Regions from separate parts of the Streptomyces sp. NPDC058864 genome, predicted to be linked through region 1. Evidence: predicted binding sites of a transcription regulator. Region 1 holds the regulator's gene; each other region holds the start of a gene.
What was found. Region 1 encodes HrcA, which represses chaperone genes, less so after heat shock. Its sites were predicted from a motif close to TTNGCACTCNGNNNNNCNGAGTGCNAA; they were not measured.
Positions count from the first base shown of each region.

Region 2: groL (chaperonin GroEL) is a predicted target of HrcA. The motif match lies at 7,737-7,763, and genes of this name have one in related genera.
Region 3: groES (co-chaperone GroES) is a predicted target of HrcA. The motif match lies at 4,850-4,876, and genes of this name have one in related genera.

Region 1 covers NZ_JBHYMQ010000002.1:27,651-37,500, reverse strand. Annotated here, with positions in the region: gene hemW (radical SAM family heme chaperone HemW) at 1-37, shown strand, start outside; gene ACFW3D_RS01845 (Uma2 family endonuclease) at 56-448, shown strand; gene ACFW3D_RS01840 (DUF3097 domain-containing protein) at 432-1,259, opposite strand; gene ACFW3D_RS01835 (MBL fold metallo-hydrolase) at 1,290-2,024, opposite strand; gene hrcA (heat-inducible transcriptional repressor HrcA) at 2,232-3,248, shown strand; gene dnaJ (molecular chaperone DnaJ) at 3,248-4,387, shown strand; gene ACFW3D_RS01820 (16S rRNA (uracil(1498)-N(3))-methyltransferase) at 4,516-5,253, shown strand; gene ACFW3D_RS01815 (S41 family peptidase) at 5,341-8,616, shown strand; gene ACFW3D_RS01810 (histidine triad nucleotide-binding protein) at 8,725-9,084, shown strand; gene ACFW3D_RS01805 (ribonuclease Z) at 9,091-9,850, shown strand, end outside.
Region 2 covers NZ_JBHYMQ010000008.1:126,091-135,940, reverse strand. Annotated here, with positions in the region: gene ACFW3D_RS09370 (hypothetical protein) at 1-294, opposite strand, end outside; gene ACFW3D_RS09365 (DUF397 domain-containing protein) at 399-599, opposite strand; gene ACFW3D_RS09360 (helix-turn-helix domain-containing protein) at 596-1,411, opposite strand; gene ACFW3D_RS09355 (ATP-binding protein) at 1,526-1,918, shown strand; gene ACFW3D_RS09350 (hypothetical protein) at 1,915-2,319, shown strand; gene ACFW3D_RS09345 (alpha,alpha-trehalose-phosphate synthase (UDP-forming)) at 2,351-3,811, opposite strand; gene ACFW3D_RS09340 (glucosyl-3-phosphoglycerate synthase) at 4,072-5,043, opposite strand; SAM riboswitch class I at 5,201-5,328, shown strand; gene thrC (threonine synthase) at 5,347-6,633, shown strand; gene ACFW3D_RS09330 (MoaD/ThiS family protein) at 6,678-6,956, shown strand; gene ACFW3D_RS09325 (cold-shock protein) at 7,381-7,587, shown strand; gene groL (chaperonin GroEL) at 7,950-9,572, shown strand; gene ACFW3D_RS09315 (copper homeostasis protein CutC) at 9,666-9,850, opposite strand, start outside.
Region 3 covers NZ_JBHYMQ010000001.1:22,936-32,785, reverse strand. Annotated here, with positions in the region: gene ACFW3D_RS00165 (aminotransferase class V-fold PLP-dependent enzyme) at 1-1,038, shown strand, start outside; gene ACFW3D_RS00160 (MOSC domain-containing protein) at 1,117-1,776, shown strand; gene ACFW3D_RS00155 (SDR family NAD(P)-dependent oxidoreductase) at 1,787-2,572, shown strand; gene groL (chaperonin GroEL) at 2,640-4,268, opposite strand; gene groES (co-chaperone GroES) at 4,393-4,701, opposite strand; gene ACFW3D_RS00140 (THUMP-like domain-containing protein) at 5,114-6,325, shown strand; gene ACFW3D_RS00135 (HAD family hydrolase) at 6,322-6,975, opposite strand; gene ACFW3D_RS00130 (hypothetical protein) at 7,082-7,375, opposite strand; gene tsaD (tRNA (adenosine(37)-N6)-threonylcarbamoyltransferase complex transferase subunit TsaD) at 7,372-8,475, opposite strand; gene rimI (ribosomal protein S18-alanine N-acetyltransferase) at 8,468-8,962, opposite strand; gene tsaB (tRNA (adenosine(37)-N6)-threonylcarbamoyltransferase complex dimerization subunit type 1 TsaB) at 8,980-9,633, opposite strand; gene ACFW3D_RS00110 (hypothetical protein) at 9,798-9,850, shown strand, end outside.

The DNA.
Region 1 (9,850 bases):
GCTGGCGGACGCGGTGGTCAGGGACCTGGTCGACTGAACCCCTCGCGCCGGGCCGATCACGCAGGACATCGCGATTCCGGAGGAGGCGAGCGAACCCCAGCCGGACCTCGTGATCCTCGAGCGCGGAGCGGGGCCCGCGTCGGGACGCCTTCTGCCGCCGGAGGCCGTCACCCTCGTCGTCGAGGTCGTCTCCAGGACCAGCGCCCACCGGGACCACGTCGTCAAGCGGTCGCTGTACGCCGCCGGGAAAGTGCCGGTCTACGTGATCGTCGACCCCCTGGCGGCCAAGTGCGTCGTCCTCACCGAGCCCGCCGGCACGGGCGATCAGGCCGACTACCGGGCCGAGCGCACCTGGAAGTTCGGTGAGGCGGTGCGGTTGCCCGTGGTGGACGTCGTCCTGGACACGTCGGAGTTCGGGGTCCTGCCGGGGCTCAGCCCGGGGACGTGACGAAGTCGATCAGCTCCTCCACGCGGCCCAGCAGCTCCGGCTGGAGGTCCTTGTAGGAGCGGACGGCGCCCAGGATGCGCTGCCAGGCGGCGCCGGTGTTCTCCGGCCAGCCCAGGGCGCGGCACACGCCGGTCTTCCAGTCCTGGCCGCGGGGGACGGCCGGCCAGGCGGGGATGCCGAGGGACGAGGGCTTCACGGCCTCCCAGACGTCGATGTAGGGGTGGCCGACGACCAGGACGTGCTCCCCGGTGACCTCCGCGGCGATGCGGGACTCCTTGCTGCCGGGCACGAGGTGGTCGACGAGGACGCCGAGGCGGGCGTCCGGGCCGGGGGCGAAGGACGCGGCGATGGCGGGGAGGTCGTCGACGCCCTCCAGGTACTCGACGACGACGCCCTCGACGCGCAGGTCGTCGCCCCAGACGCGTTCGACCAGTTCCGCGTCGTGGCGGCCCTCGACGTAGATCCGGCCGGCCCGGGCGACCCGGGCGCGGGCGCCGGGGACGGCGATGGAGCCGGAGGCGGTCAGCCGCGGGCCGGCCGCAGGGGCGGCGGAGGGGCGCACGAGGGTCACCAGGCGGCCCTCCAGGAGGAAGCCGCGGGGCGTCATGGGGAAGACGCGGTGCTTGCCGAAGCGGTCCTCCAGGGTGACCGTGGGGCCTTCGGCGGTCTTCTCGCAGCGGACGACCGCGCCGCAGAAGCCGGTGGACACCTCCTCCACCACCAGGTCCCGCTCGGCCGCGACCTCGGGCGCGGGCGTGGCGGGCCGTTTCCAGGGCGGGGTGAGGTCGGGGTCGTAGCTGCGGCTGCGCATGCCAGGGATCGTATCCGCGCGGCGCGCCGCTCAGGCGGATCCGAACCGGGCGGCGAGCGCGTCCCGTTGGGCGCGGACGAAGCGGGCGTCGACGACGGCGCCGTGGCCCGGCACGTACAGCGCGGTCTCGCCGCCCAGATGCAGCAGCCGGTCCAGGGCGGCGGGCCAGGCCTGCGGGGCGGCGTCCGGCCCGGCCTGGGGCTCGCCGGACTCCTCGACGAGGTCGCCGCAGAAGACCACGGCCGGCGTGCCCGGCACGACCACCACCAGGTCGTGCGTGGTGTGCCCCTCACCCGGGTGGACGAGCAGGACCTGGCGGTCGCCCCCGAGGTCGAGTTCGTAGGAGCCGTCCACGAGGTGGCCGGGGCGTACGAGGGCCTCCGCCGCCCGTGCGGACTCGGCCTGGCCGGCGCCGTGCTTGACCGCGTCCACGCCGAGCGAGAAGCGTTCGCGGTCGAGGTAGGTGTCGAGGGTCATCTCCCCGAAGACCTGGACGCCCTCGAAGGCGGCCGTGCCGAAGACGTGGTCGAAGTGGCCGTGGGTGAGTGCGATGTGCGTCACGTCCCGCCCGGTCAGTTCGTGGACCTCCCGGCGCAGTCCGGCTCCCTCGGGCACGGAGGAACCCGTGTCGATCAGCAGCACGCCCCCGTCGCCGACGACGACCCCGACGGTCACGTCGAGGAAGGGCAGCCGCCGCCGCGCGACCCCCGGTGCGAGCTGCTCCCAGCCGCCGGGGGAGCCCGGCGCGGTCGGTGTGGTCTCCACAACGTGACGGTATCCCCGCGACGTGCCCCGCGCCCGCTACGGTGGCCGGTCAAGGACGTCCCGGGGCCTGACCCGTGGACGGCCCTTGCCGAGGTCTTGCCACCCCGCCGTACACTGACTTGGGGAAAACTGGCACTCAGGTAAGAGGAGTGCCAGGCCACGGGGGCGACACGACCCGCACGGTGACCGAGCGACTGGAGGTGCGCGATGCTCAGTGAACGACGGCTGGAAGTACTGCGTGCCATCGTCCAGGACTACGTGGGTACCGAGGAGCCGGTCGGCTCGAAGGCGCTCACCGAGCGGCACGCCCTCGGCGTGTCCCCGGCGACCGTCCGCAACGACATGGCCGTGCTGGAGGAGGAGGGCTACATCCAGCAGCCCCACACCAGCGCCGGCCGCGTGCCGACCGACAAGGGCTACCGGCTCTTCGTCGACCGGCTCACCAGTGTCAAGCCGCTGTCCGGTGCCGAGCGCCGGGCCATCGGCAACTTCCTGGACGGCGCCGTCGACCTCGACGACGTGGTGGCCCGTACGGTCCGGCTGCTGGCGCAGCTCACGCGGCAGGTCGCGATCGTCCAGTACCCGTCGCTCACCCGCTCGACCGTGCGCCACGTCGAGCTGCTCGCGCTCGCCCCGGCCCGGATCATGCTCGTGCTGATCACGGACACCGGACGGGTGGAGCAGCGGCTGGTGGACGCCCCCGCACCGGTCGGCGAGACCGTGCTGGCCGACCTGCGCGCCCGGCTGAACAGCCGGGTGGTGGGACGCCGGTTCAGCGACGTCCCGCCGCTGGTGCAGGAACTCCCCGAGGGCTTCGAGCCCGACGACCGGCCCTCCGTCCAGGTGGTCCTCGCCACACTCCTGGAGACCCTGGTCGAGGAGACCGAGGAGCGGATCATGCTCGGCGGCACGGCCAACCTGACCCGTTTCGGGCACGACTTCCCGCTGACGATCCGCCCGGTGCTGGAGGCGCTCGAGGAGCAGGTGGTGCTCCTCAAGCTGCTGGGCGAGGCCAAGGACTCGGGTGTGACGGTGAGAATCGGTCATGAGAACTTCCATGAGGGCCTGAACTCCACATCGGTCGTCTCCGTCGGCTACGGTTCGGGCGACGAGGCGGTGGCGAAACTCGGCGTGGTCGGACCGACCCGCATGGACTACCCCGGAACGATGGGAGCGGTACGCGCAGTGGCACGTTACGTCGGACAGATCCTGGCGGAGTCGTAGTGGCCACGGACTATTACGCCGTGCTCGGCGTGCGCCGCGACGCAGGACCGGACGAGATCAAGAAGGCATTCCGCCGTCTCGCGCGTGAGCTGCACCCGGACGTCAATCCGGACCCGAAGACCCAGGAGCGGTTCAAGGAGATCAACGCCGCTTACGAGGTGCTCTCGGACCCGCAGAAGAAGCAGGTCTACGACCTCGGCGGCGACCCGCTGTCCGCCAACGGCGGCGGTGCCGGCGCGGGCGCCGGCTTCGGCCAGGGCTTCGGCAACTTCAGCGACATCATGGACGCCTTCTTCGGCACGGCGTCCCAGCGCGGCCCGCGCTCGCGCACCCGGCGCGGCCAGGACGCGATGATCCGGCTGGAGATCGAGCTGGACGAGGCGGCCTTCGGCACGACCAAGGACATCCAGGTCGACACGGCCATCGTCTGCAACACCTGCCACGGCGAGGGCGCCGCCCCGGGCACGACCGCGCAGACGTGTGACATGTGCCGCGGCCGCGGTGAGGTCTCCCAGGTCACCCGGTCCTTCCTCGGCCAGGTCATGACCTCGCGCCCCTGCCCCCAGTGCCAGGGCTTCGGCACCGTCGTCCCCAACCCGTGCCCGGAGTGCGCGGGCGACGGCCGGATCCGGTCGCGGCGCACGCTGACCGTCAAGATCCCGGCCGGTGTCGACAACGGCACCCGCATCCAGCTCGCGGGCGAGGGCGAGGTCGGCCCCGGCGGCGGCCCCGCCGGCGACCTGTACGTCGAGATCCGCGAGCTGCCGCACGCGGTCTTCCAGCGGCGCGGCGACGACCTGCACTGCACCGTCACCATCCCGATGACGGCCGCGGCGCTGGGCACCAAGGTCCCGCTGGAGACCCTGGACGGCCTGGAGGAGATCGACATCAGGCCCGGTACGCAGTCCGGCCAGTCGATCCCGCTCCACCAGCGCGGCATCACGCACCTGCGGGGCGGCGGCCGGGGCGACCTCATCGTGCACGTCGAGGTCCAGACCCCGGGCAAGCTCGACCCGGAGCAGGAGGAACTGCTGCGCCGCCTGGCGAAGCTGCGCGGCGAGGAGCGGCCCCTGGGGCAGTTCCAGCCGGGCCAGCAGGGGCTGTTCTCCCGTCTGAAGGACGCGTTCAACGGGCGTTAGGCCGGCACGGCCCAGCCGCCCGGGGGCCCGCGGCCGGGGTGCACGACACCCTGGACCGCGGGCCGTCGTGTGCCGTGAAACGATGGGCGCATGGCCGCCCTGACCCCCCGCTCCCCGAGGACCGCGCCGTGACCGCGCCCGTCTTCGTCGTCGAACCCGGTGCGCTGGGCCCGGGCCGCATCACGCTCTCCGGCCCCGAGGGGCGGCACGCGGTCTCCGTGCGGCGGCTGCGGGCGGGCGAGGAGATCGTGCTCACCGACGGCCTGGGCCGCGGTGCGTACGGCACGGTGGCGGCCGTCGACGGAAAGGACACCCTGGAGGTCGCCGTCGCCGAGGTCCGCGAGGAGGCCGAGCCGCGCCCGCGGATCACGGTCGTCCAGGCGCTGCCCAAGGGCGACCGCGGGGAACTCGCCGTCGAGACCATGACCGAGGTCGGCGTCGATGCCGTCGTGCCGTGGGCCGCCGCCCGCTGCATCACCCAGTGGAAGGGCGAGCGGGGCGCCAAGTCCCTTGCCAAATGGCGGTCGACCGCCCGTGAGGCGGCCAAGCAGGCCCGGCGGCTGCGGTTCCCGGAGGTCGCCGATCTGCTGACGACCCGTCAACTCGCGGGGCTGCTCTCCGGTGCCGCGTTCGCGGCGGTCCTCCACGAGGAGGGCTCGGAGCCGCTCGCCACCGCCCCGTTGCCGCCCGAGGGCGACATCGTGCTCGTCGTGGGCCCCGAGGGCGGGGTCTCCCCGGAGGAGCTCGACGCCTTCGCCGCGGCCGGTGCCAGGCCGTACCGCCTCGGCGCCAGTGTGCTGCGCACCTCCACCGCCGGCGTCGCCGCCACCGCCCTCCTGCTGGGCCGCACCGGACGCTGGGGCTGACGCGGCCGCCGGGCCGGAACCCCCCCCGGCGGGCAATGAGATCGAAAACCCCTGACCAGCACGGCGCCGGGTGGTTAATGTGACGACGTGACGCAGCCGCAGCCTTCGCACCCCGCGTACCTCCGCTTCCCGCACCTGCACGGTGACCTGATCACCTTCACCGCCGAGGACGACGTCTGGGCCGCCCCTCTGGACGGCACCGGCCGGGCCTGGCGGGTCAGCGCCGACAACATGCCCGTCGGCCATCCACGGTTCTCGCCCGACGGGACGCTCATCGCGTGGACCTCCACGCGGGACGGCGCACCCGAGGTGCACCTCGCGCCCACCGACGGCGGGCCGTCGAAACGGCTGACGTACTGGGGCAGCGGCCGCACCTCCGTCCGGGGCTGGACGCCCGGCGGCGACGTGCTGGCCATCAGCACGTACGGGCAGGCGTCGCTGCGCCGCAGCTGGGCGCGGGCGATCCCGGTCGACGGCGGCCCCGCCTCGACGCTGCCGTACGGACCGGTCGGGGACGTCGCCCACGGGCCGGACGGGGCCGTGCTGCTGCTGTCGGCCACGATGGGCCGGGAGGCGGCCGCCTGGAAGCGCTACCGGGGCGGCACCGCGGGCAAGTTGTGGATCGACCGCACCGGTGACGGGGAGTTCGAGCGGATCCACGCCGACCTGGACGGCAACCTGGAGTACCCGATGTGGGTGGGGGACAGGATCGCCTTCCTCTCCGACCACGAGGGCGTCGGCGCCGTCTACTCCAGCCTCCCCGACGGCGCGGACCTGCGCCGGCACACGGCCGTGGAGGACGGCGGCTTCTACGCGCGGCACGCCGCCACCGACGGCACCCGCGTCGTCTACACCAGCACCGGCCGGCTGTTCCTGCTGGACGACCTCGACGGCGCGCAGGCCCGCCCGGTCGAGGTGCGCCTCGGGGGCCAGCGCGCCGACCTGCAGCCGCACCCGGTCCACGCGGCCCACCACCTCGGCGACGCGCGGCCCGACCACACCGGCCGGGGCAGCGCGGTGGAGATCCGCGGCACCACGCACTGGGTCACCCACCGCGGCGGCCCGGCACGGGCGTTGTCCGCCGAACCGGGGGTGCGCACGCGACTGCCGCGGGTGTTCGGCGGCGAGGGCGACCAGCAGGTCGTCTGGGTCACCGACGCCGAGGGCGAGGACGCGCTGGAGATCGCCCCCGCGGCGGGCACCGGCACCGCCGCGCCCCGCCGGCTGGCCGCGGGGCGGCTCGGCCGGGTGCTGGGGATGACGGTCTCCCCGGACGGCCACCGGATCGCCGTCGCCTCGCACGACGGCCGGGTGCTGCTCGTCGAGGCCCAGACCGGCGAGGTCCGCACCGTCGTGGAGGGCGAGCACGGCCACGCCACCGGCCTCGCCTTCTCGCCCGACTCGGCCTGGCTCGCCTGGTCGCACGCCGGGCCCGACCCGCTGCGCCAGCTCAAGCTCGCCTCGACCGCCGACCTCACGGTCGTCGACGCGACCCCGCTGCGCTTCCGGGACTCCTCGCCCGCCTTCACCGCCGACGGCAAGCACCTGGCGTTCCTCTCCGAGCGCTCCTTCGACCCGGTCTACGACGACCACGTCTTCGACATGGCCTTCCTCGGCGCCTGCCGCCCCCACCTGATCACGCTCGCCGCCACCACGCCCTCGCCCTTCGGCCCGCAGCGCCACGGGCGTCCGGTCGACTCCTCCGCGGAGGACAAGGACGGCGACGACCGCGGCCAGGACGAGGGCAAGAAGGACTCCCGCAAGGAGGACGGCGAGGACCGGCCCCGCACCCCCGTCACCAAGGTGGACGCCGAGGGCCTGGCCGACCGCATCGTGCCCTTCCCGGTCGAGGCCGCCCGCTACTCCACGCTGCGCGCGGCCAAGGACGGCGTCCTGTGGCTGCGTCACCCCGTCCGCGGGGTCCTGGGCGCGAGCCTGGCCTCGCCCGAGGCCGAGCCGCCGTCCACCGCGCTGGAGCGCTACGACCTCAAGCAGCTGCGCGTGGAGGACATCGCCGACGACGCCGACGACTTCGCCGTCAGCGGCGACGGCAACAAGGTGCTGGTGACGTCCGGTCACCGGCTGCGGGTGGCCGCGGCCGACCACAAGTCGGCCCCGTCCGACGACGAGACCGACAGCAACGTCACCGTCGACCTCTCCCGGGTCCGCGTCACCGTGGACCCGCAGGCCGAGTGGCGCCAGATGTACGACGAGTCGCACCGCCTGATGCGGGACAACTTCTGGCGCGCCGACATGGGCGGCGTCGACTGGGACGGTGTGCGCGAGCGCTACCGGCCCGTCCTGGACCGGGTCGCCACCCACGACGACCTCGTCGACCTGCTCTGGGAGGTGGCCGGCGAGCTCGGCACCTCGCACGCATACGTCATGCCGGCCGGCGGCCGCGGCGACGGGCTGCACCGCCAGGGCCTGCTGGGCGCGGACCTCGCGCGCGACGCGGACGGCGCGTGGCGCGTGGCGCGGGTGCTGCCCTCGGAGACCTCCGACCCGCGGGCCGGCTCCCCGCTGGCCGCGCCGGGCGTCGCGGTCCGGGCCGGCGACGCGATCCTCGCGGTCGACGGACGGCCCGTGGACCCGCTGACCGGCCCCGGCCCGCTGTTGATCGGCACCGTGCGCAAGCCGGTCGAGCTGACCATAGGCCCGGCGGACGGCGGGCCGGCGCGCCACGTCGTCGTCGTGCCCATCGCGGACGAGGAGCCGCTGCGCTACCACGACTGGGTCGCCGGACGCCGGGCGTACGTGCGCGAGCTGTCCGGTGGCAGGCTGGGGTACCTGCACGTGCCCGACATGGTGGGCTCCGGCTGGGCCCAGCTCCACCGCGACCTGCGCGTGGAGGTGGTGCGGGAGGGACTGGTCGTGGACGTGCGGGAGAACCGCGGCGGCCACACCTCTCAGCTGGTCGTGGAGAAGCTGGCGCGGCGGATCGTGGGCTGGGACCTGCCGCGCGGGCTGCCCGCCTTCAGCTACCCGCTGGACGCGCCGCGCGGGCCGGTCGTGGCCGTCGCCAACGAGTTCTCCGGCTCCGACGGCGACATCGTCAACGCGGCGATCAAGGCGCTGGGGATCGGGCCCGTGGTGGGCACCAGGACCTGGGGCGGCGTCATCGGCATCGACTCCCGCTACCACCTGGTCGACGGGACGCTGGTGACCCAGCCGAAGTACGCCACGTGGCTGGAGGGCGTGGGCTGGGACGTGGAGAACCACGGCGTCGACCCGGACGTCGAGGTCGTGCACACCCCGCAGGACCACGCCGCCGGGCGCGACCCGCAGCTGGACGAGGCCGTCCGTCTCGCGCTGGAGGCGCTGGAGGCCGATCCGGCCCGTACCGCGCCCCCGTTGCCGTAGCGGCGGGAGCGGGGCCCGGCGCGACCCGGGCCCCGCGACGGCACGCCGCCGCGAGGGCCACCGGTAGCATGCGGGACGTACTGATCAACCCCTGGACGGAGGCGTCAGGTGGCGGGAGAACCGCAGGCGGACTGCCTGTTCTGCAAGATCGTCGCGGGCAGCATCCCCGCGACCGTCGTGCGGGAGACCGAGACGACGGTCGCGTTCCGCGACATAAACCCCCAGGCACCGACGCACGTCCTGGTCATCCCCAAGGCGCACTACCCGGACGCCGCCTCGCTTGCCGCCCAGGCGCCCCAGCTCGCCGCGGACGTGCTGCGGGAGGCGGGCGAGGTCGCCGCCGGGGACAAGGTGGACGGCACCGGCTACCGGGTCGTCTTCAACACCGGCGCGGGCGCGGGCCAGACCGTCTTCCACGCGCACGCCCACGTGCTGGGCGGCCGTGGCCTCGAGTGGCCTCCCGGATAACCACCGGTGTCCGCACGTGAATTGGTCGTGCTCGGCACGGCCAGCCAGGTCCCGACCCGGCACCGCAACCACAACGGCTACTTCCTGCGCTGGGACGCCGAGGGCATCCTCTTCGATCCGGGGGAGGGCACGCAGCGCCAGATGCTGCGGGCCGGTGTGGCGGCGCACGACCTGACCAGGCTGTGCGTGACCCACTTCCACGGGGACCACAGCCTGGGCCTCGCCGGGGTGATCCAGCGGATCAACCTCGACCGGGTGCCGCACCCCGTCACGGCCCACTACCCCGAGTCCGGCCGCCGTTTCTTCGACCGGCTGCGGTACGCGACCGCCTACCGCGAGACCGTGCGGCTGCGCGAGGAGCCGGTGGCGGGCGAGGCGGTGGTGCTGGTCGACTCCGACGCCTTCCTGCTGGAGGCGCGCCGGCTGTCGCACCCGGTGGAGGCGTACGGCTACCGGCTGGTCGAGCCCGACGGGCGCCGCATGCTGCCGGAGCGGCTCGCGGCGCACGGCATCACCGGTCCCGCGGTGGGCCGGCTGCAGCGCGAGGGCGAGGCGGACGGGGTGACGCTCGCCGACGTGAGCGAGCCTCGCCCGGGGCAGCGCTTCGCCTTCGTGATGGACACCCGGCTCTGCGACGCCGTGTACGCCCTCGCGGACGGCTGCGACCTGCTGGTCATCGAGTCGACCTTCCTGGACGAGGACGCGGCGCTGGCCGAGGAGCACGGGCATCTGACGGCCGGTCAGGCGGCCGCGGTGGCGGCGGAGT
Region 2 (9,850 bases), on a different contig from region 1:
CAACGGCACATTGGAGACGAGTACCCGGGTGGTCCAGCGGCCGGTCTCGGGGCTCTGGGTGCGGCGGGTGTGCACATAGCCCTCCGCCTCCAGCTGCTGCCGGGCCCGGCGCAGGGCGATGCGCCCCTCGGGCATCTTCTCGCCGATGGACTGCAGGGTCTCCCGGGACCCCTCCGGCAGCGAGAGCGCCCACTGCAGCAGCCGTACGGCGGTGCCGTTCAGGCGCGGATGGCGGATGAGGTCGTTCGGCGTCTGGGAGAAGAAACGGGTCGGCGGGATAGCATGGCGGATCATTTGCGGGGCTCCTCTAGTAAGCCTCGTACGTGTAGGCCCCCGGCCGGTGTTGGAGCACCACTGGGGGCCGCTTCATGCGCTGGGCACGAAGGGTGATCGGCCGATTACTCTACCGGTGTCCCGGTGTTGTCCGCGACGAAGGCGACGAACGCCGCCCACGCCTCGCCGGTGAAGGCCAGTGCGGGCCCGGCGGGGTCCTTGGAGTCCCGTACGTGCACGGCGCCGGGGGCGTGGGCGACCTGCACGCACTGGCCGCCCTCGCTGCCGCTGTAACTGCTGGTGAACCAGGCGAGTCGGGATGTCATAGCTCCCCCGCAATCTGCTCGATCACTCCGGCGGAGTCCCCCACGCTGAGGGCCTGTGAGCGGATCATCGCATAGCGCTGGTGGAGTTTGCTGACCTCGTTCCGGCCGTCCACCAGCACGCTGCGGCCCTGGACTTCGAGATATGCGAGCAGCCGCAGATCCGGGGTCTCCAGCAGCGACATGGGGCCGTCGAAACCGGCGTGCGCCTCGTGGGAGAGCGGCATCACCTGGACCGTGACGTGGCGCAGCGCGGCGGCCTCCAGCAGCCGCGCCAACTGGCGCCGGTGCACGGCCCGTCCGCCGACCGGGCGGCGCAGCACCCACTCCTCGACGACGAAGGCGAGCTGCGGGGCGGGAGCGCGGGTCAGCAGCGACTGCCGCGCCAGCCGGGCGCGTACACGGCGCTCGACCTCCTCCGTCTCCAGGGTGGGGCAGTAGGCGCCGAGCACGACGCGGGCGTAGTCCTCGGTCTGCAGCAGGCCGTTGATGACGTGGGTGTCGTAGGTGTAGAGGCTCACCACCGCCCGCTCCAGCTCCGCGTACTCCTCGAACCAGGAGGGGAACTCGGCCCGTTCCAGATGGCACGCCGCGGACCGCAGCAACCCGCCGCCGTCGCCCAGCAGGGCTCCCGCCCTCTCCACGAACGCCGGAGGCGGCATCCGCTCGCCGCGCTCGATCTTGACGACCAGCGACTTCGAGTAGCCCACGTGCGCGGCCAGTTCGTCCGCCGAGACCCCGCGGGCCTCCCGCAGTGACCGCGCCACGGAGCCGAACATCCGCATGCTGGCCGAGCCCTCGCCCTTCGCGGACACGGCACCACCTCCCGGTACACACGCCGTACACAGCCGCGGACCGGTCCCGACACAACTGATCCGTGGTCAGATCCGCCCTGGTCAGGCTAGCGACGGCAGGGAACCGTTGGACGCATGACGCAGGAATCTCCACCCACGGCGGCGATGCGCGTCGTCGCCGAGCCCGCCCGCATCGCCGAGGTCCGCCGGGCCGTACGCGAACAGCTCCGCGCCTGGGGGCGCGAGGACCTGGCGCCCGCCGCCGCGCTGTGCGTCACGGAGATACTCGCCAACGTGCACCGGCACGCGGGCTCCCCGGAGTGCGAACTGACCCTGGACGACCTGGCCGCGGAGGGGGTGCGGGCCGCGGTCAGCGACCGCTCCCCCGTCCTGCCGGTCCCGGCTCCCGGGCCGCCGGACTGGGCGGCCGAACGCGGGCGCGGCCTGCACCTGATCGCGGCGGCGGCTTACCGGTGGGGCGTCCGGCCGACGCCCGACGGCAAGCAGGTGTGGGTGGTGCTGCGGTGAGGCTCGCCTCGTGGACCTGGCTGGACGACACGGCGTTCGGGCCGGTGGCGTTCCTGCTGCTGGCCCATCCGCACGGGAGCGGCACGGCGGAACTCGCCGCCCTCCTCGGGCTCGCCGAGCCGGGGCGGCGGCTGCCGGAGCTCGGCGAGCGGATCACCGTCCCGCGTCCCGGGCGGGCCACGGTGTGCGGCGCGGACGGCGGGGCGCTGCTGGAGGTCGCGGCCGGGGAGCGGTGGTCCGCCTTCGTCGCGGGCGGCGGACCGGTCGCGCTCGTCGTGGGGCTCGACCCGCTCGCCCGCCGCGCACCGCTGCCGGAGGTCGAGGTGTACCTGGCCCTGGGCACGACCGCCGGGCGCATCCGGCTGGGGATCAGCCGGCGGGCACCCTCACCTCCCCGCTGACCGCGCCGCGCGCGCCGGCGCCGGGCGAGGTTCAGCCCAGCGCCCGCAGCTGGTCCAGGAACCACTGCTGCGGGGGGAGCGCCGTCGAGGCGGCCACCAGCCGCTTGGTGGCCTCGGCCCGCTCGCCGTGCGACACGGACAGCGCCTGGTGGAGGGCGTTCGCCGTGGCCCGGATGTCGTAAGGGTTGACCACGAACGCGTCGTCGGCGAGCTCCTCGTACGCCCCCGCCTCGCGGGAGAGCACCAGCGCCACGCCGTCGTCCGAGACGACCGGGATCTCCTTGGCCACCAGGTTCATGCCGTCGCGGATCGGGTTGACCAGCGCGACGTCCGCCAGGCGGTAGGCGGCCAGGGAGCGCGCGAAGTCGTCCTTGACGTGCATGACCACCGGCTGCCAGCCCGGCGTCGCGAACTCCTCGTTGATCTCCTCGGCGAGGTCGGAGACCTCGTCGGTGTACTCCCGGTAGACGGCCAGGTCGTGGCGGGAGGGGTAGGCGAAGGCGATGTGCACCACGCGCCCCTGCCATTCGGGGTGGTCGCGCAGCAGCTGCGCGTACGCGAGCAGGCCGCGCACGATGTTCTTCGACAGCTCGGTGCGGTCCACGCGCACGATGACCTTGCGGTCCGGGCCGCCGACCGCCTCCCGCAGCGCCGCCAGGCGCTCCTCCACGTCCGGCCGGTGCGCCCGCTCCCGCAGGAAGTCGGCGTCCGCGCCGAGGCCGTGCACCCCGATGCGCGTGGTGCGGCCCCGGTGGGTGATCGTCAGGCTGCCCGCGTCGCGGATGACGGACGCGCCCAGCACGTCGGCGCAGCACGCGGCGAAGGCGTCCGCCCAGCGGCGGGTCAGGAAGCCCGCCCGGTCGGCGCCGAGGATGCCGCTCAGCACCTCCGCGGCGACGTCGTCCGGCAGCAGGCGGAAGTAGTCCGGCGGGGCCCACGGGGTGTGCGAGAAGTGGCCGATGCGCAGGTCCGGGCGGCGGGAGCGGAGCAGCTGCGGCACCAGCGCCAGGTGGTAGTCCTGCACCAGCACGGCCGCGCCCTGGCCGGCCTCTTCGGCGAGCGCGTCGGCGAAGGCGGCGTTGTACGCCACGTACGCCGCCCACTGCTCGCGGAAGTCCTCGTCGAAGACGGGCTCCAGCGGGGTCTGGAACAGCATGTGGTGGACGAACCACAGGACCGAGTTGGCGATGCCGTTGTAGGCCGAGGCGAAGGTGTCCGCCGGGATGTCCAGCATCCGTACGTGCTGGCCGCCGGTGTCGGCGGTGGGCAGCCGGCCCGTGCCCCCGGTGCTGCGAAGCACGGCGGCCCGGTCCCCCTCGCCCAGGGCCGCGCAGACCCAGACGGCGTCCGCGTCCGGCCCGATCGCGCTCAGGCCCGACACGAGTCCGCCGCCGCCGCGGCGGGAGGTGAGCGTGCCGTCCTCGCGGAGGCTGTACGACACGGGGCCGCGGTTGGACGCGACCAGAACGCGCGCGGCATGCGATGCGACCATGCGGCCAGCCTAGCCACGCATGCCTGACCGCAAACGTACGAGCTAGCCCAGCCGGGGGTTTCCGGCCGTGACCCGTTGCGGGTCGGCCGCTTGCCCCACGACGGCGCCGCACCTGTGCGGTACCGCGGGTGTCGTTGGCGTATTCACGCCGGTGGTGGGGGTGTGCCGACCTGTTCCGCCTTGCGGAACGACTTCCCACAACCCCCGGACGCCGGGCACCGGCCTCCGGCGGGCGGCCGACCCGCAACCGGGTCCCTGCGTCACGCCACCGCGCGGCGGCGGGCGTACTCGGGGACCGTCCGCATCGGGGGGCGCTCCTCCGTCGCGACCTCGTGGACCCGCGGCTCGAAACCGCCTCCCGGCGCACGGTCGAACTGCGTGAGGACGGGCCGCACGAGATGGCCCCGCGCCAAGCGGATCTGCGCCGTCCGGTAGATCGCCGCCGCCATGCGGCCCAGCGCCTGGCCGTCCTGGTGGCGGTGGTGCCGGACGCCGACGTCGACCTGGGCCAGCGCGTCGAGCCCGACCGTGTTGAGCGCGTCCACCAGCAGCCCGAGCTCCACCCCGTACCCCACGGGGAACGGCAGCCGCTCCAGCAGCGAGCGCCGCGCCGCGTACTCGCCGCCCAGCGGCTGGACGAACCCGGCCAGCTGCGGCCAGTGCAGGTTGAGCAGCGGCCGCGCGACCAGCTCCGTCACCCGGCCGCCGCCGGCCGGGACGACCGTTCCGCCGGTCTCCAGGGGCCGGTCGTACATCGCCTTGACCAGCTGCAGGTCCGGGTCCGTGAGCAGCGGCCCGACGATCCCCGACACGAAGCGCGCGTCGAACTCCCGCAGGTCGGAGTCGACGAAGCAGACGATCTCCCCGCGCGTCACGAGCAGCGAGCGCCACAGCACCTCGCCCTTGCCTGGCAGCGCGGGCAGCCGGGGGAGCACCTCGTCCCGGTGGACGACGACCGCGCCCGCGGCCGCCGCGACCTCGGCCGTGCGGTCGGTCGACCCGGAGTCCAGCACGACCAGTTCGTCGACCAGCGGGACCGCCTCGCTCATCAGCTCGCGGCGGATCGTCCCGACGATCTCCCCGACCGTGGCCTCCTCGTCGAGGGCGGGCAGCACGACGCTGACCGTGCCGCGCGAGCCCGCGGCGCGCTTGGCGGCGAGCAGTTGCGGCAGCGGCCTGTGGTCGGCGGTCCAGGACCGCCGTTGCAGCCAGCCGGCCACCTCGTCGAGCACCGGGTTGCTCCGTTTCTGCCCGTCTCGCAGGACGGACGGCCCATGACCAGGTTCGAGGTCGTCGGTTACAGTCTTGAACACGAGGCATGACCATCGTATGTCCACGGTGATCGCGCCCCGTCCGACAAATGCCCGGGCAGTGCGCCCGGCGCCATACCGCTCATCCAGAGGGGCAGAGGGAACGGCCCGTTGAAGCCCCGGCAACCCTCCCGCCGACCGCGAGGTCCAGGTGGGGAAGGTGCCAATTCCGTCTCACGGCGAGATGCGTCGTGAGGAAGATGAGGAGAAAGGGCCTCGCCTGACATGGCTGCGCAATCCGTTGCATCCGCGTCCACCGATTCCGCCTTCGGCCCCGCGTCCGCGCTCTCCTGCCGCGAGTGCGGCGAGCGCTTCCCGCTGGAGCCCCTCTTCGCCTGCGAGGCCTGTTTCGGGCCGCTCGAAGTGGCGTACGACCTTCCGGGCGGCGACCCCGAGACCCTCCGCAAGCGGATCGAGTCCGGGCCGGACAACATCTGGCGCTACGCGCCGCTGCTGCCCGTCCCCGCGGACGTGGCCTCCAAGCCCAACCTCAACCCGGGCTTCACCAAGCTGGTCAAGGCCGACAACCTCGCCCGCGAACTGGGCGTCACCGGCGGCCTGCACATCAAGGACGACTCCGGCAACCCGACCCACTCCTTCAAGGACCGGGTCGTCGCCATCGCCCTGGAGGCCGCCCGCACCTTCGGCCTCACCACCCTGTCCTGCTCCTCCACCGGCAACCTGGCCGGCGCCGTGGGCGCCGCGGCCGCCCGGGCCGGCTTCCGCTCCTGCGTGTTCATCCCGCACGACCTGGAGGAGGGCAAGGTCGTCATGGCCGCGGTCTACGGCGGTCAGCTGGTCGGCATCGAGGGCACCTACGACGACGTCAACCGCTTCTGCAGCGAGCTGATCGGCGACCCGATCGGCGAGGGCTGGGGCTTCGTCAACGTCAACCTGCGCCCCTACTACGGCGAGGGCTCCAAGACGCTCGCCTACGAGATCTGCGAGCAGCTGGGCTGGCGCCTGCCGGACAACATCGTCATCCCGATCGCCTCCGGCTCGCAGCTGACGAAGATCGACAAGGGCCTGCGGGAGCTGATCGCGCTCGGTCTGGTGGAGGAGAAGCCGTACCGCATCTACGGCGCCCAGGCCGAGGGCTGCTCCCCGGTCTCCACCGCCTTCAAGGCCGGCCACGACGTGGTGCGTCCGCAGAAGCCGAACACCATCGCCAAGTCGCTCGCCATCGGCAACCCGGCCGACGGTCCGTACGTGCTGGACATCGCCCGGCGTACGGGCGGCGCCGTGGAGGACGTCACCGACGAGCAGGTGGTGGACGCCATCAAGCTGCTCGCCCGGACCGAGGGCATCTTCGCCGAGACGGCCGGCGGCGTGACGGTCGGCGTGCTGCGCAAGCTCATCGAGACCGGGCAGCTCGACCCGGCCGGGGAGACCGTCGTCCTCAACACCGGCGACGGCCTCAAGACGCTGGACGCCGTCGCCCCGACCTCCCGCCCCACGGCCACCATCCGCCCGAGCCTCGACGCGTTCCGCGCCGCCGGCCTGGCCGGCTGACCCCACCGCACCGGCTGACCCAGACTGAAGGTGAACCCCGCATCATGAGCGCTACCGTCCGCATCCCGACCATCCTCCGCACCTACACCGGCGGCCGGGCCGAGGTCCCGGCCGAGGGCGGCACCCTGGCCGAGGTCATCGACTCGCTGGAGCTGAACCACCCCGGCATCTCCGCGCGGGTCCTGGACGACACGGGCAAACTGCGCCGTTTCGTCAACGTCTACGTGAACGACGACGACGTCCGCTTCTCCGAGGGCCTGCAGACCTCGGTGGGCGAGGGTGCGTCCGTCTCGATCATCCCGGCGGTGGCCGGGGGCTGCTGAGCCGCACGGCCCGCGGGCGACAGGGGTGCCGGGTACGTCCCGGCACCCCTGTGTGCTTCAGCGGTAGTTGAAGGGCTGTACAGTTGCCCTGAGCGGCCCGCAACTCCCTGCAACGCTCTGCGCAAGCCCCCTTTACCGGGGCGGCCTTGTCGACGATTTATCGCCAAATTCACGCGATGTTTGTCGCGTTGGCGGCTTATGTCCGGTCCGAGTTGCCCCGGATTATTCACCGATCAGGCTCTTCTTCCGATTCCCTGTGCCCGGAATTCTCGTCCGATTGACCTGTTGCAGACAGCGTCCGGACAGATACATTCAGCCGCGGTCGACGCGTTCCGGCGCACGCCCCCTTGGCTGTAGGGGGTGAGGTCTGACCCGGGTCCGCGAGGTGCGGGTCTGCGAAGGGCCAGCAATAGGGGAGTTAGGAATGGCTCAGGGCACCGTCAAGTGGTTCAACGCGGAGAAGGGCTACGGCTTCATCGCGGTCGACGGTGGTGCGGACGTCTTCGTGCACTACAGCGCGATCCAGATGGACGGCTACCGCACCCTCGAGGAAGGTCAGCGGGTCGAGTTCGAGATCTCGCAGGGCCAGAAGGGGCCGCAGGCGGACATGGTCCGTCTCGCAGCCGGCTGACGCGCCGCGCATCGGCCACGGAGCACTTTCGCGTACGGCCGCTCAAACGTACGCGTCGAGGCCCGCCCCCCGCACGGGGGCGGGCCTTCGTGCTGTCCCGCCACCCCCGGACCCGGACCTGCGGGTTGTCCACGGCCACGGCCAAGCGGCTTGCACTCTCCTAGGGCGAGTGCTAATCATTGGCGTTAGCACTCTGACGTTGAGAGTGACAAAGGACCGAGTGGGTGAGGCCCGCACGACCGCCGGAAAGGAACCGGCGGGAGGGCAGGCCGTCCGTCGCGGGCGCCGGCGCGGTCCTGGAGTAATCCTTCCCCGCAGCCCTGTGCCGCGGGGGGACCCCAAGTCCGGGAGGACCACTTCACATGGCCAAGATCATCGCGTTCGACGAGGAGGCACGGCGCGGTCTCGAGCGCGGGATGAACCAGCTCGCCGACGCCGTCAAGGTCACCCTTGGCCCCAAGGGCCGCAACGTCGTCCTCGAGAAGAAGTGGGGCGCCCCCACGATCACCAACGATGGTGTGTCCATCGCCAAGGAGATCGAGCTCGAGGACCCGTACGAGAAGATCGGCGCCGAGCTGGTCAAGGAGGTCGCGAAGAAGACGGACGACGTCGCCGGTGACGGCACGACGACCGCGACCGTCCTCGCCCAGGCGCTGGTCCGCGAGGGCCTGCGCAACGTCGCCGCCGGCGCCAACCCGATGGCGCTGAAGCGCGGCATCGAGAAGGCCGTCGAGTCGGTCTCCGCCGCTCTCCTCGAGCAGGCGAAGGACGTGGAGACCAAGGAGCAGATCGCCTCCACCGCCTCCATCTCCGCCGCCGACCCGCAGATCGGCGAGCTCATCGCCGAGGCGATGGACAAGGTCGGCAAGGAAGGCGTCATCACCGTCGAGGAGTCCCAGACCTTCGGTCTGGAGCTGGAGCTCACCGAGGGTATGCGCTTCGACAAGGGCTACATCTCGGCGTACTTCGCCACCGACCTGGAGCGTATGGAGACGTCCTTCGACGACCCGTACATCCTGATCGTCAACTCCAAGATCTCCGCGGTGAAGGACCTGCTCCCGCTGCTGGAGAAGGTCATGCAGTCGGGCAAGCCGCTGCTGATCATCGCCGAGGACGTCGACGGCGAGGCCCTGTCGACCCTGGTCGTCAACAAGATCCGCGGCACCTTCAAGTCCGTCGCGGTCAAGGCCCCGGGCTTCGGCGACCGCCGCAAGGCCATGCTCGGTGACATCGCCATCCTCACCGGTGGCACCGTCATCTCCGAGGAGGTCGGCCTCAAGCTGGAGAACGCCGGTCTCGACCTGCTCGGCCGCGCCCGCAAGGTCGTCGTCACCAAGGACGAGACCACGATCGTGGACGGCGCCGGGGACCAGGACCAGATCCAGGGCCGCGTGAACCAGATCCGTGCCGAGATCGAGAACAGCGACTCGGACTACGACCGCGAGAAGCTCCAGGAGCGTCTGGCGAAGCTGGCCGGCGGCGTGGCCGTCATCAAGGCCGGTGCCGCCACCGAGGTCGAGCTCAAGGAGCGCAAGCACCGCATCGAGGACGCGGTGCGCAACGCCAAGGCCGCCGTCGAGGAGGGCATCGTCGCCGGTGGTGGCGTGGCCCTGCTCCAGGCGTCCAACGTCTTCGAGAAGCTCGAGCTCGACGGCGACGAGGCGACCGGTGCGTCGATCGTGAAGCTGGCCCTGGAGGCCCCGCTGAAGCAGATCGCCGTCAACGCCGGCCTCGAGGGCGGTGTCGTGGTGGAGAAGGTGCGCAACCTGACCCCGGGTCACGGCCTCAACGCCGCCACGGGCGAGTACGTCGACCTGATCGGCGAGGGCATCATCGACCCCGCCAAGGTCACGCGCTCCGCGCTGCAGAACGCGGCCTCCATCGCCGCGCTCTTCCTCACCACCGAGGCCGTCATCGCGGACAAGCCGGAGAAGGCCGCTGCCCCGGCCGGCGGCGGCATGCCCGGCGGTGACATGGACTTCTGATCCTCCGGGACCAGGACTCCGCACCACGGCAGAAGACCGAGGGCGGTACCCCGCAGGGGGTACCGCCCTCGGGCGTTTCCGGGTGACGTCCGGTCAGGGGACGGCGACCGGCGCGTCCAGCAGCTCGCGCCAGGTGCGCACCGCCTCCGGGTCGACCGGCCCGGCCCAGCCGCCGGGGCGCACCGCGCCCCCGACGTGGAAGGCGTCGATGCCGGCCGCGAGGAGCCGCGGCAGGTGCTCGGCGCGGAGCCCGCCGCCCACCATGAGCTGGGGCTCGC
Region 3 (9,850 bases), on a different contig from region 1:
TTCGCGTTGGACGCCGGGATCACCTACCTCAACACCGCCTCGTCGGGCATCGGCCCGCTCCGCTCCGCCGAGGCGCTGCGCACCGCCGTGGCCGCCTGGTCCGAGGGCACCGACGACTGGGTGCGCGACGAGCGCGCCCTGACCACCGCCCGCACCGCCTACGCCCGCCTCACCGGGGTGACCGCCGACCGCGTCGCCGTCGGCTCCTCCGTCACCACGCACGTCGGCATGATCGCCGCGGCGCTCCCCGCCGGGGCCGAAGTGGTCCTGGCCGACGGCGACTTCAGCTCGCTGGTCAACCCGTTCGCCTCCCGTGCCGACGTCACCGTGCGCACCGTTCCCCTGGAGGGCGTCGCCGACGCCGTACGTCCCACCACCGGCCTCGTCGCGGTCAGCGCGGTGCAGTCCGCGGACGGCCGGGTCGCCGACCTGGCGGCGGTCCGCGAGGCCGCGTCCCGGCACGGGGCGCGCGTGCTCGTCGACGCCACCCAGGCGGTCGGCTGGCTGCCGCTGCGCGCGGATGACCTCGACTACGTCGTGTGCGGCGGCTACAAGTGGCTGCTCGCCCCGCGCGGGGTGTCGTTCCTGACCGTGCGGGAGGGCGCCGAGGACGGGCTGTCCGCGCAGTTCGCCGGCTGGTACGCGGCCGAGAACCCGTGGGGCGACTGCTACGGGCCGGTCGCGCACCTCGCGCGCTCCGCCCGGCGGTTCGACGTGATGCCGCCGCTGCTGCCGTACCTGGCCGGGGCGGCCTCGCTGGGCCTGGTCGAGGAACTGGGCGTCGAGGCCATCGGCGCCCACGACATCGCGCTGGCCGAGCACTTCCGTGCGGGCCTGCTGCGGCTCGGCCACAAGCCGGTGCCGTCCGGTGCGCGGGCCTCGGCGATCGTGGCCGTCCCGGGCCTGGGCGACGCGGCGGAGCGGCTGGCCGCCGCCGGCATCCGCGTCTCGGCCCGCGCGGGAAACCTGCGGGCGGCCTTCCACCTGTACAACACCGAGGCGGACGTGGACCGGCTGCTGCGGGTGCTCGCGGGCTAGGCACAGCGCCCCGCCGGCGGCCCCGGCCCGGCGGAAAACGTCTCGCCGGGTGCCGGGCGGGCGCCGTACGGTCGCGGGATGAAGCTGCTCTCGGTGAACGTGGGCCGGCCCCGTGCGAACCCGTGGAAGACCAGCGGGACGACCGGCATCGACAAGCACCCGGTCCCGGGCCCGGTGGCGGTGACCGCACCGGGTCCCAAGGGCACCGGCGCGGTCGGCCTCGCCGGCGACCGGGTGTACGACGTGGCGCACCACGGCGGCGCCGACCAGGCCGTCTACGCCTACGCCCGCGAGGACCTCGACACCTGGGAACGCCGGCTCGACATGCCACTGCGCAACGGCATGTTCGGGGAGAACCTGACCACCTCGGGGCTGGACGTCAACGCGGCCCTGATCGGCGAGCGGTGGCGGATCGGCGGGCCGGGCGGCGCCGTCCTGGAGGTGTCCTGCCCGCGGATCCCCTGCGCCACCTTCCAGGGCTGGCTGGAACAGGGCGGCTGGATCAGGACGTTCACGCGGGCCGCGCTGCCCGGCGCCTACCTCCGGGTCGCCGAACCCGGTGAGGTCCGGGCCGGCGACCCCGTCGAGGTCGTCCACCGCCCCGGGCACGAGGTCACCGTCGCGCTGACCTTCCGCGCGGTCACCCTGGAGCCCGCGCTGCTCCCCCGGCTGCTGGCGGCGGACGCCCTCCCGCAGGATGTGCGCGCCGCGGCCCGCGGGCGGACGGGGGCTCACTAGCCTGCGGGGCATGACGACTTCACTGATCACGGGAGCCACCGCGGGGATCGGCGCGGCGTTCGCGCGCCGGCTGGCGAAGGACGGTCACGCCCTGGTCCTGGTCGCCCGCGACGGGCAGCGGCTGGAGGAGAGCGCGCAGGAGCTGCGGCACGCGTACGGGGTGACCGTGGAGGTGCTGCCCGCCGACCTGTCCGAGGACAAGGGCATCGCGGCGGTCGAGGCGCGGCTGCGGGACCGCGAGCGCCCGGTCGACGTACTGGTCAACAACGCGGGCTTCGGCAACCGGGGCGGCTTCGGCGACGTGCCGGTGACCGACGAACTGACCATGCTCAAGGTGCACTGCGAGGCGGTGCTGCGGCTGACCTGCGCCGCCACCGGGGCCATGCGGGAACGCGGGCGCGGCTTCGTGGTCAATGTGGCCTCGGTGGCGGCCTTCGTGCCGCGCGGCACGTACGGGGCGAGCAAGGCGTGGGTCGTCAGCTTCACCCAGGGCGTGGCCCGGGAGCTCGCGGGCACCGGGGTGCGGCTGATGGCGCTGTGCCCGGGCTTCGTCCGCACCGAGTTCCACCGGCGGGCCGGGATGGAGACCGGCGGCATCCCCTCCTGGGCGTGGCTGGACGCCGACAAGGTGGTCGCCGCGGCCCTGCGCGACCTGGCCCGCGGCCGGTCCCTCAGCGTGCCCGACCCGCGCTACAAGGTCGCGGTGGCCGCGGCCAGGCTGGCGCCGAGCGGGGCGCTCGGCCGCGTCTCGTCGAAGGCGGGACGGCGCTTCGGGCCGGCCTACCCCCGCGACTGAGGCCGGTCGCCCCGGCAGCCCGAAGGCCCCCGTTCCCGGGCGGGAACGGGGGCCTTCGCGGACGTGCTCAGTGGGAGTGGCCGTGACCGTGGCCGTGACCGGCCTCGGCGGGCTCCTCCTCCTTCTTCTCCACCACGAGGGTCTCGGTGGTGAGGAGCAGGGAGGCGATGGAGGCGGCGTTCTCCAGGGCGGAGCGGGTGACCTTGACCGGGTCGATGACGCCGGACTTCACCAGGTCGCCGTACTCGCCGGTCGCGGCGTTGAAGCCGTGGCCCTTCTCCAGCTCGGAGACCTTGGAGGTGATGACGTAGCCCTCCAGGCCGGCGTTCTCGGCGATCCAGCGCAGCGGCTCGACCGCGGCGCGGCGGACGACCGCCACACCGGTGGCCTCGTCGCCGGTCTTGCCGAGGCCGTCCTCGAGCACCTTGACCGCGTGAACGAGAGCGGAGCCACCACCGGAGACGATGCCCTCCTCGACCGCGGCGCGGGTCGCGGAGATGGCGTCCTCCAGACGGTGCTTCTTCTCCTTGAGCTCGACCTCGGTGGCCGCGCCGACGCGGATGACGCACACGCCGCCGGCCAGCTTGGCGAGGCGCTCCTGGAGCTTCTCGCGGTCCCAGTCGGAGTCGGTCGAGGCGATCTCGGCCTTGATCTGGTTGACCCGGCCGCTGATCTCCGCGGACTCGCCGCCACCGTCGACGATGGTGGTGTCGTCCTTGGTGACGGTCACGCGGCGGGCGCCGCCGAGCACGTCCAGACCGACCTGGTCGAGCTTGAGGCCGACCTCCTCGGCGACGACGGTGCCGCCGGTGAGGGTGGCGATGTCGCCGAGCATGGCCTTGCGGCGGTCGCCGAAGCCGGGGGCCTTCACCGCGACGGCGTTGAAGGTGCCGCGGATCTTGTTGACCACCAGGGTGGACAGGGCCTCGCCCTCGACGTCCTCGGCGATGATCAGCAGCGGCTTGGAGGCGCCGGCCTGCAGGATCTTCTCCAGCAGCGGGAGCAGGTCCTGGATGGAGGAGATCTTGCCCTGGGTGATGAGGATGTACGGGTCCTCCAGGACGGCCTCCTGGCGCTCCTGGTCCGTCACGAAGTACGGGGACAGGTAGCCCTTGTCGAAGGCCATGCCCTCGGTGAAGTCCAGCTCCAGGCCGAAGGTGTTGGACTCCTCGACGGTGATGACACCGTCCTTGCCGACCTTGTCGATCGCCTCGGCGATCAGCTCGCCGACCTGCTTGTCCTGGGCGGACAGCGCGGCGACGGCGGCGATGTCGTCCTTGCCCTCGATGGGGCGGGCGGTGGCGAGCAGCTCGTCCGAGACGGCCTTGACCGCCGCGTCGATGCCCTTCTTCAGGGCGGCCGGGGAGGCGCCGGCGGCGACGTTGCGCAGACCCTCGCGGACCAGCGCCTGGGCGAGCACCGTGGCGGTGGTGGTGCCGTCACCCGCGATGTCGTTGGTCTTGGTCGCCACCTCCTTCACGAGCTGCGCGCCGAGGTTCTCGTACGCGTCCTCGATCTCGACCTCACGCGCGATGGTGACACCGTCGTTGGTGATGGTCGGGGCGCCGAACTTCTTGTCGATGACGACGTTGCGGCCCTTGGGGCCGATCGTCACCTTCACGGTGTCGGCGAGCTTGTTCACGCCGCGCTCAAGGGCGCGACGCGCGTCCTCGTCGAACTTCAGGATCTTGGCCATACCGGCGGAATTCCTCGTCTTTGGGTTCTCGTCGAAGACCGCGCCCCGGGTCCCCGGTCCGTTCGAGGACTCGGTGTGCCCGGGGCGTGGTCACGGCATTTCTCGCTTGCGCGCGGCGCCGGTCCTACTTCTCGACGATCGCGAGGACGTCGCGAGCCGAGAGGACGAGGTACTCCTCGCCGCTGTACTTGACCTCGGTGCCGCCGTACTTGCTGTACAGCACGATGTCGCCGACCTTGACGTCGAGCGGGATGCGGTTGCCGTCCTCGAAGCGACCCGGGCCGACGGCCAGGACGACGCCCTCCTGGGGCTTCTCCTTGGCGGTGTCCGGGATGACCAGGCCGGAGGCGGTGGTCTGCTCGGCATCCAGCGGCTGGACCACGATGCGGTCCTCGAGCGGCTTGATGGCAACCTTGGTGCTGGCGGTCGTCACGATCCGACCTCCCCCTTCAAAGGGCTCACGGGAGTGTCTGTCTGGGGTGGCGACCTGGTAGGCCCGTCGTCGCGGGTGCCGGACCTGCCCGTCGCGTTTGTGCTGGCACTCGGCAAGGCTGAGTGCCAGGTCCGAGACTAGGACGCGCTTAGCACTCGGTCAAGCGGAGTGCCAACGCCGCGCCGTACGATCCGCTCTCCCCCAGGTGGAACGGCATGCCCGGAAGCTCGGTTCCGGGCCCGCCGCGCGCCGGGCGCGGCACGCGTGAGGCAGGTCGCGCACCCCGGCCGGACCGGCATCTTCGTCGTCGCGCCGACGCCGGCGCGCGGCGCGACGCGGGTCCGGCCGTCTTCCGCCCGCCTCGTCCGCACGTGCGCCAGGCCGGTCCGGCGGGCAGCGGCGCCGCGGGACAATGGACGGCGTGGATCTTGACGCGTTCTCGGCTCTCCTGACCGACGAGGGGCAGTCCCTGCTGGCCTCCCTGCGGGACTACGACCCCGCCGCCGAACTGGCGACCGCGACGCGGCTGCGGCGGGAGCACGACGCCGGGCTGGTGGCGGCCGCGCTGACGCAGGCCCGGCTGCGGCAGCGGGCGGCGGCGAAGTTCGGCGAGGACGCGTACCGGATGTACTTCACGCCCGACGGGGTCGAGCAGTCGACGCGGGCCTCGGTCGCCCGGCACCGGGCGGAGCGGTTCGCCGCGCTCGGGGTGCGGCGGCTGGCGGACCTGTGCTGCGGGATCGGCGGGGACGCCGTCCCGCTGGCCCGCGCCGGGGTGGAGGTGCTGGCGGTCGACCGTTCCGAACTGACCTGCGCGGTGGCGCGGGCGAACGCGGAGGCGCTGGGACTGTCCGGTCTGATCGAGGTGCGCTGCGCCGACGTGACGGAGACCTCCGTGGACGGCTACGACGCGGTCTTCGCCGATCCGGCCCGGCGCGGCGGGCGGGGCCGGATCTTCGACCCCGAGGCGTACTCCCCGCCGCTGTCGTGGGCGGTGGCGGCGGCCCGTAAGGCCCCGCTGGCGGCCCTGAAGGTGGCGCCGGGGATCCCGCACGAGGCCGTGCCGGAGGACGCCGAGGCGGAGTGGGTCTCCGACCACGGCGACGTGAAGGAGGCCGTGCTGTGGTTCGGCACCGCCCCGGGGGCCCGCCGGGCGACCCTGCTGCCGTCGGGCGCCACGCTGCCCGCCGCCGGCCTGCCCGACCCGCAGGTGCGCCCCGTGGGGCGCTGGCTGTACGAGCCGGACGGCGCGGTGATCCGGGCCCACATGGTGGCCGACGTGGCGGCGCGGGTCGGCGGCGGCCTGATCGACCCGACCATCGCGTACGTCACCTCGGACGAGCCGCACACGACGCCCTGGGCGACCGCCTACGAGATCACCGACGTGCTGCCCTTCAACCTCAAGCGGCTCAAGGCGCTGCTGCGCGAACGCGAGGTGGGCGTGCTGACGGTGAAGAAGCGCGGCTCGGCCGTCGAACCGGAGGAGGTGCGCCGCCGGGTCAAACCCCAGGGCCCGCACGCGGCCACGGTCTTCCTGACCCGTGTCGCGGGCGCCCCGAGCATGCTGCTGGGCACCCCGGCCCGGACGGACGCTCCGGCCCGCCCCGCGGCCGACGGCGCCTAGCCCCGCCGCAGGAGGCTCCTCGCGACGCCCGGCACGTCGCCGAGGGCACCGGCGAGGACGGTGGGTCCGCAGCTGCCCAGGGCGGGGCCGGTGTAGCCCCAGGCCGCGCCGATCGAATGGATCCCGGCGGCCGCCGCGGCGGCGACGTCGGAGGGGCTGTCACCCACGAAGCAGGCACGCCCCGGCGGCACCCCGAGGCGGTCGAGCGCGAGCAGGATGCCCTCCCCGGAGGGCTTGGGCGCGGCGTCGCCCCACCCGACCACCACGCCGAAGTACGCCGACAGCTCCGCGGGGACGAGCCGCGCCACCCGGCTCGCGGGCTGCATGGTCACCACCCCGATCGCGGTGCCGGAGGCCGCGAGGTCGCTCAGCACGCCGGCGGCGCCAGGGAACGGGGACGCACCCCACGTGGCGAGGGTGAGCGCGTCCTCCCAGGCGGTCCCGAACACGGTCTCCTCGTCGGTCACCCCGAGCCGAGCCAGCAGTTCGTGGTGGGGAAGGTGGTCGAGTCCGGCCGGCAGACGGCTCTCGTCGACGCGCTCGCCCAGAGCCGCGGCGGCGACGTCGAGAATCGCCCGCCGCATCGCCCGCCGGCTGTCGAGGAGGACGCCGTCGAGATCGAAGAGGACGGCACAGCCGGAGTCGGTCATCGGTACTTCTCGCCACCTGAGGGAACGCCTCCCGGACACCGGTCGTCCGGCAGGACGCCTGCTCGGGGGCGCCACGGCAGAAGCCCGGTTGCCTTCGGCGCCGGAGTCATCCTACGACCGGCCCTCCCGGCGCCGGGACCTGCTCCCCCTCGCCCACCGACTCGAAGCGCCAGCGGTGGACGGCCCGCCGGGCCAGCCCCTCGTCCGGCTCGGGCAGTTCGGGCAGCACCGCCTCGTACGGGGCGTCCCACCAGGTGATGACCAGCACGCGGTCCTGGGGGGCGGAGAAGGTCTCCCGGCGCAGCGGGGCCGGCGACAGCGCCCGCGCACGGGCCCACGCCAGAAGCTCGGGCCCGCGCCCCTCGACGGCGCGGGCCTCCCACATGAGGGCGACGGTCACGAGTAGAGGTTGTCCTTGCTGAGCTCGTGGACGTGATCGTGATCGTGGGTGTGGGTGTGGCCGGGCACGGACACGTCCGTGACCTGCAGCGAGGAGTCCGCCGGCAGGTCCCACGTGGACGACGGCCGGCCGCGGGCCACCATCTCCGCGCCGAGGGCCGCGACCATGGCGCCGTTGTCGGTGCACAGCTTGGGCCGCGGCACACGCAGGAGGATCCCCGCGTCCTCGCAGCGCTCCTGCGCCAGCGAACGCAGCCGGCTGTTGGCCGCGACGCCGCCGCCGATCATCAGGTGGTCGACGCCGTTGTCCTTGCAGGCCCGGATCGCCTTGCGGGTGAGGACGTCGACGACGGCCTCCTGGAAGGACGCGGACACGTCCGCGACCGGCACCTCCACGCCCTCCCGGCGCTTGGACTCGATCCACCGCGCCACGGCTGTCTTCAGGCCGGAGAAGGAGAAGTCGTAGAGCGGGTCGCGGGAGCCGGTCAGACCGCGCGGGAAGCGGATCGCGTCCCGGTCGCCCTCGCGGGCCACGCGGTCGATGGCGGGCCCGCCGGGGAAGCCGAGGCCCAGCACCCGGGCGACCTTGTCGAAGGCCTCGCCCGCCGCGTCGTCGATGGTGGAGCCCAGCGGGCGCACGTCGCCGGTGATGTCGGGGGCCAGCAGCAGCGAGGAGTGGCCGCCGGACACCAGCAGCGCCATCGTCGGCTCGGGCAGCGGCCCGTGCTCCAGCTGGTCCACGCAGATGTGCGAGGCGAGGTGGTTGACCCCGTACAGCGGCTTGCCGAGGGCGTAGGCGTACGCCTTGGCCGCGGACACGCCGACCAGCAGGGCGCCCGCGAGCCCGGGGCCCGCGGTGACGGCGATCCCGTCCAGGTCGGAGGCGGCGACGCCGGCCTCCTTCAGCGCGCGCTGGATCGTGGGGACCATCGCCTCCAGGTGCGCGCGGCTGGCGACCTCGGGGACGACGCCGCCGAAGCGGGCGTGCTCGTCGACGCTGGACGCGACCGCGTCGGCGAGCAGGGTGTGCCCGCGCACGATGCCGACACCGGTCTCGTCGCAGGACGTCTCGATGCCGAGGACAAGGGGCTCGTCAGCCATGGGTGGTCTCTGTTCCTTGTAGTCCCGGTACGTCAGGGGAGGCCGGCAGCTCGCCGAGCCTCATCACGAGGGCGTCGACGTTGCCCGGCTGGTAGTAGCCGCGCCGGAAGCCGATCGGCTCGAAGCCGAAGCGCGCGTAGAGCCGCTGGGCACGGACGTTGTCGACGCGCACCTCCAGCAGCACCTCGTGGCATTCGAAGGCGGTGGCCTGCCGCAGCAGTTCCCCGAGCAGCTGTGCGCCGAGGCCGGTGCCCCACTGCTCGGTGGCGACGGCGATGGTCTGCACGTCCCCGGTGCCGGCGACGGCTGCCAGGCCCGCGTAGCCGACGATCCGCCCGGCCTCGTCCTCGGCCGCGACGTAGTGCCGGGTCGCCGAAGGGTGCCGCGCGTCGGCCAGTTCGGACCAGAACATGCCGCGCGACCACGCGTCGTCCGGGAAGAGCCGGTGTTCCAGCTCCATCACCGCGTCCAGGTCCCACCAGCGCATCTCGCGCATCACCGCGGTCACTTCGGCAGGACCGCCTTGTAGCCCGCCGGCACCTGGGCATCCGGGCGGCGCAGGTACAGCGGCAGCGCGGGGAGGAAGTCCTCGCCGTCCGCCAGCTTCACGGCGGCGAGCGCGGCCAGCGCGGCGGCGGACTGGTCGGCGGGCGGGCGGACGTCGGTGAAGACCTCGGGGTAGAGGGCGGCGCCCGCGCCGACCGCGGGCACTCCCGCGACCTCGTCGGCGATGTCGGCGGGCCGGTCCACGGCCGGGTCGGTCAGCCGGGCCCGCGGGCCCTCGTACCGGGCCCAGTAGACCTCCTTGCGGCGGGCGTCCGTGGCCACGACGAACGGCCCCTCGACGCCGGCGGCGTACGCCAGGCCGTCGAGGGTGCAGATCCCGTGGACGGGGACGCCGAGGACGTCGGCGAAGGAGACCGCGGTCACCAGCCCGACGCGCAGTCCCGTGTACGGTCCGGGGCCGACGCCGACCACGATCCCGGTCACGTCGCCCAGTCCCGTCCCGGCTTCTCGCAGCACTCGGTCCACGGCGGGCATCAGCAGCTCCCCGTGCCGTCGCGCGTCGATCTCCGTCGACTCTGCGAGCACGCGCCGGCCGTCGTGCAGGGCGACCGTCACGGCGGGGGTTGCGGTATCGAAGGCAAGCAGCAGCACGCGTTCAGCCTACGGCGTTCACCGGGGTGGCCCTGCCAGGACGGGGGCACCGCGGCCGCCCGGGACGGCGCTCCCGCCGCCGTGCGGCACGGCTGCTAACGTCAACCCAGCGTGACGCCCACCTCCGGAGGAAAGCCGTGGCAAGGATCGGTTCAGGGACGATCGTGACCGGACTGACCGCAGCCGCCCTGGCCGCCGTCGGCGTGCTCGCCGTCCA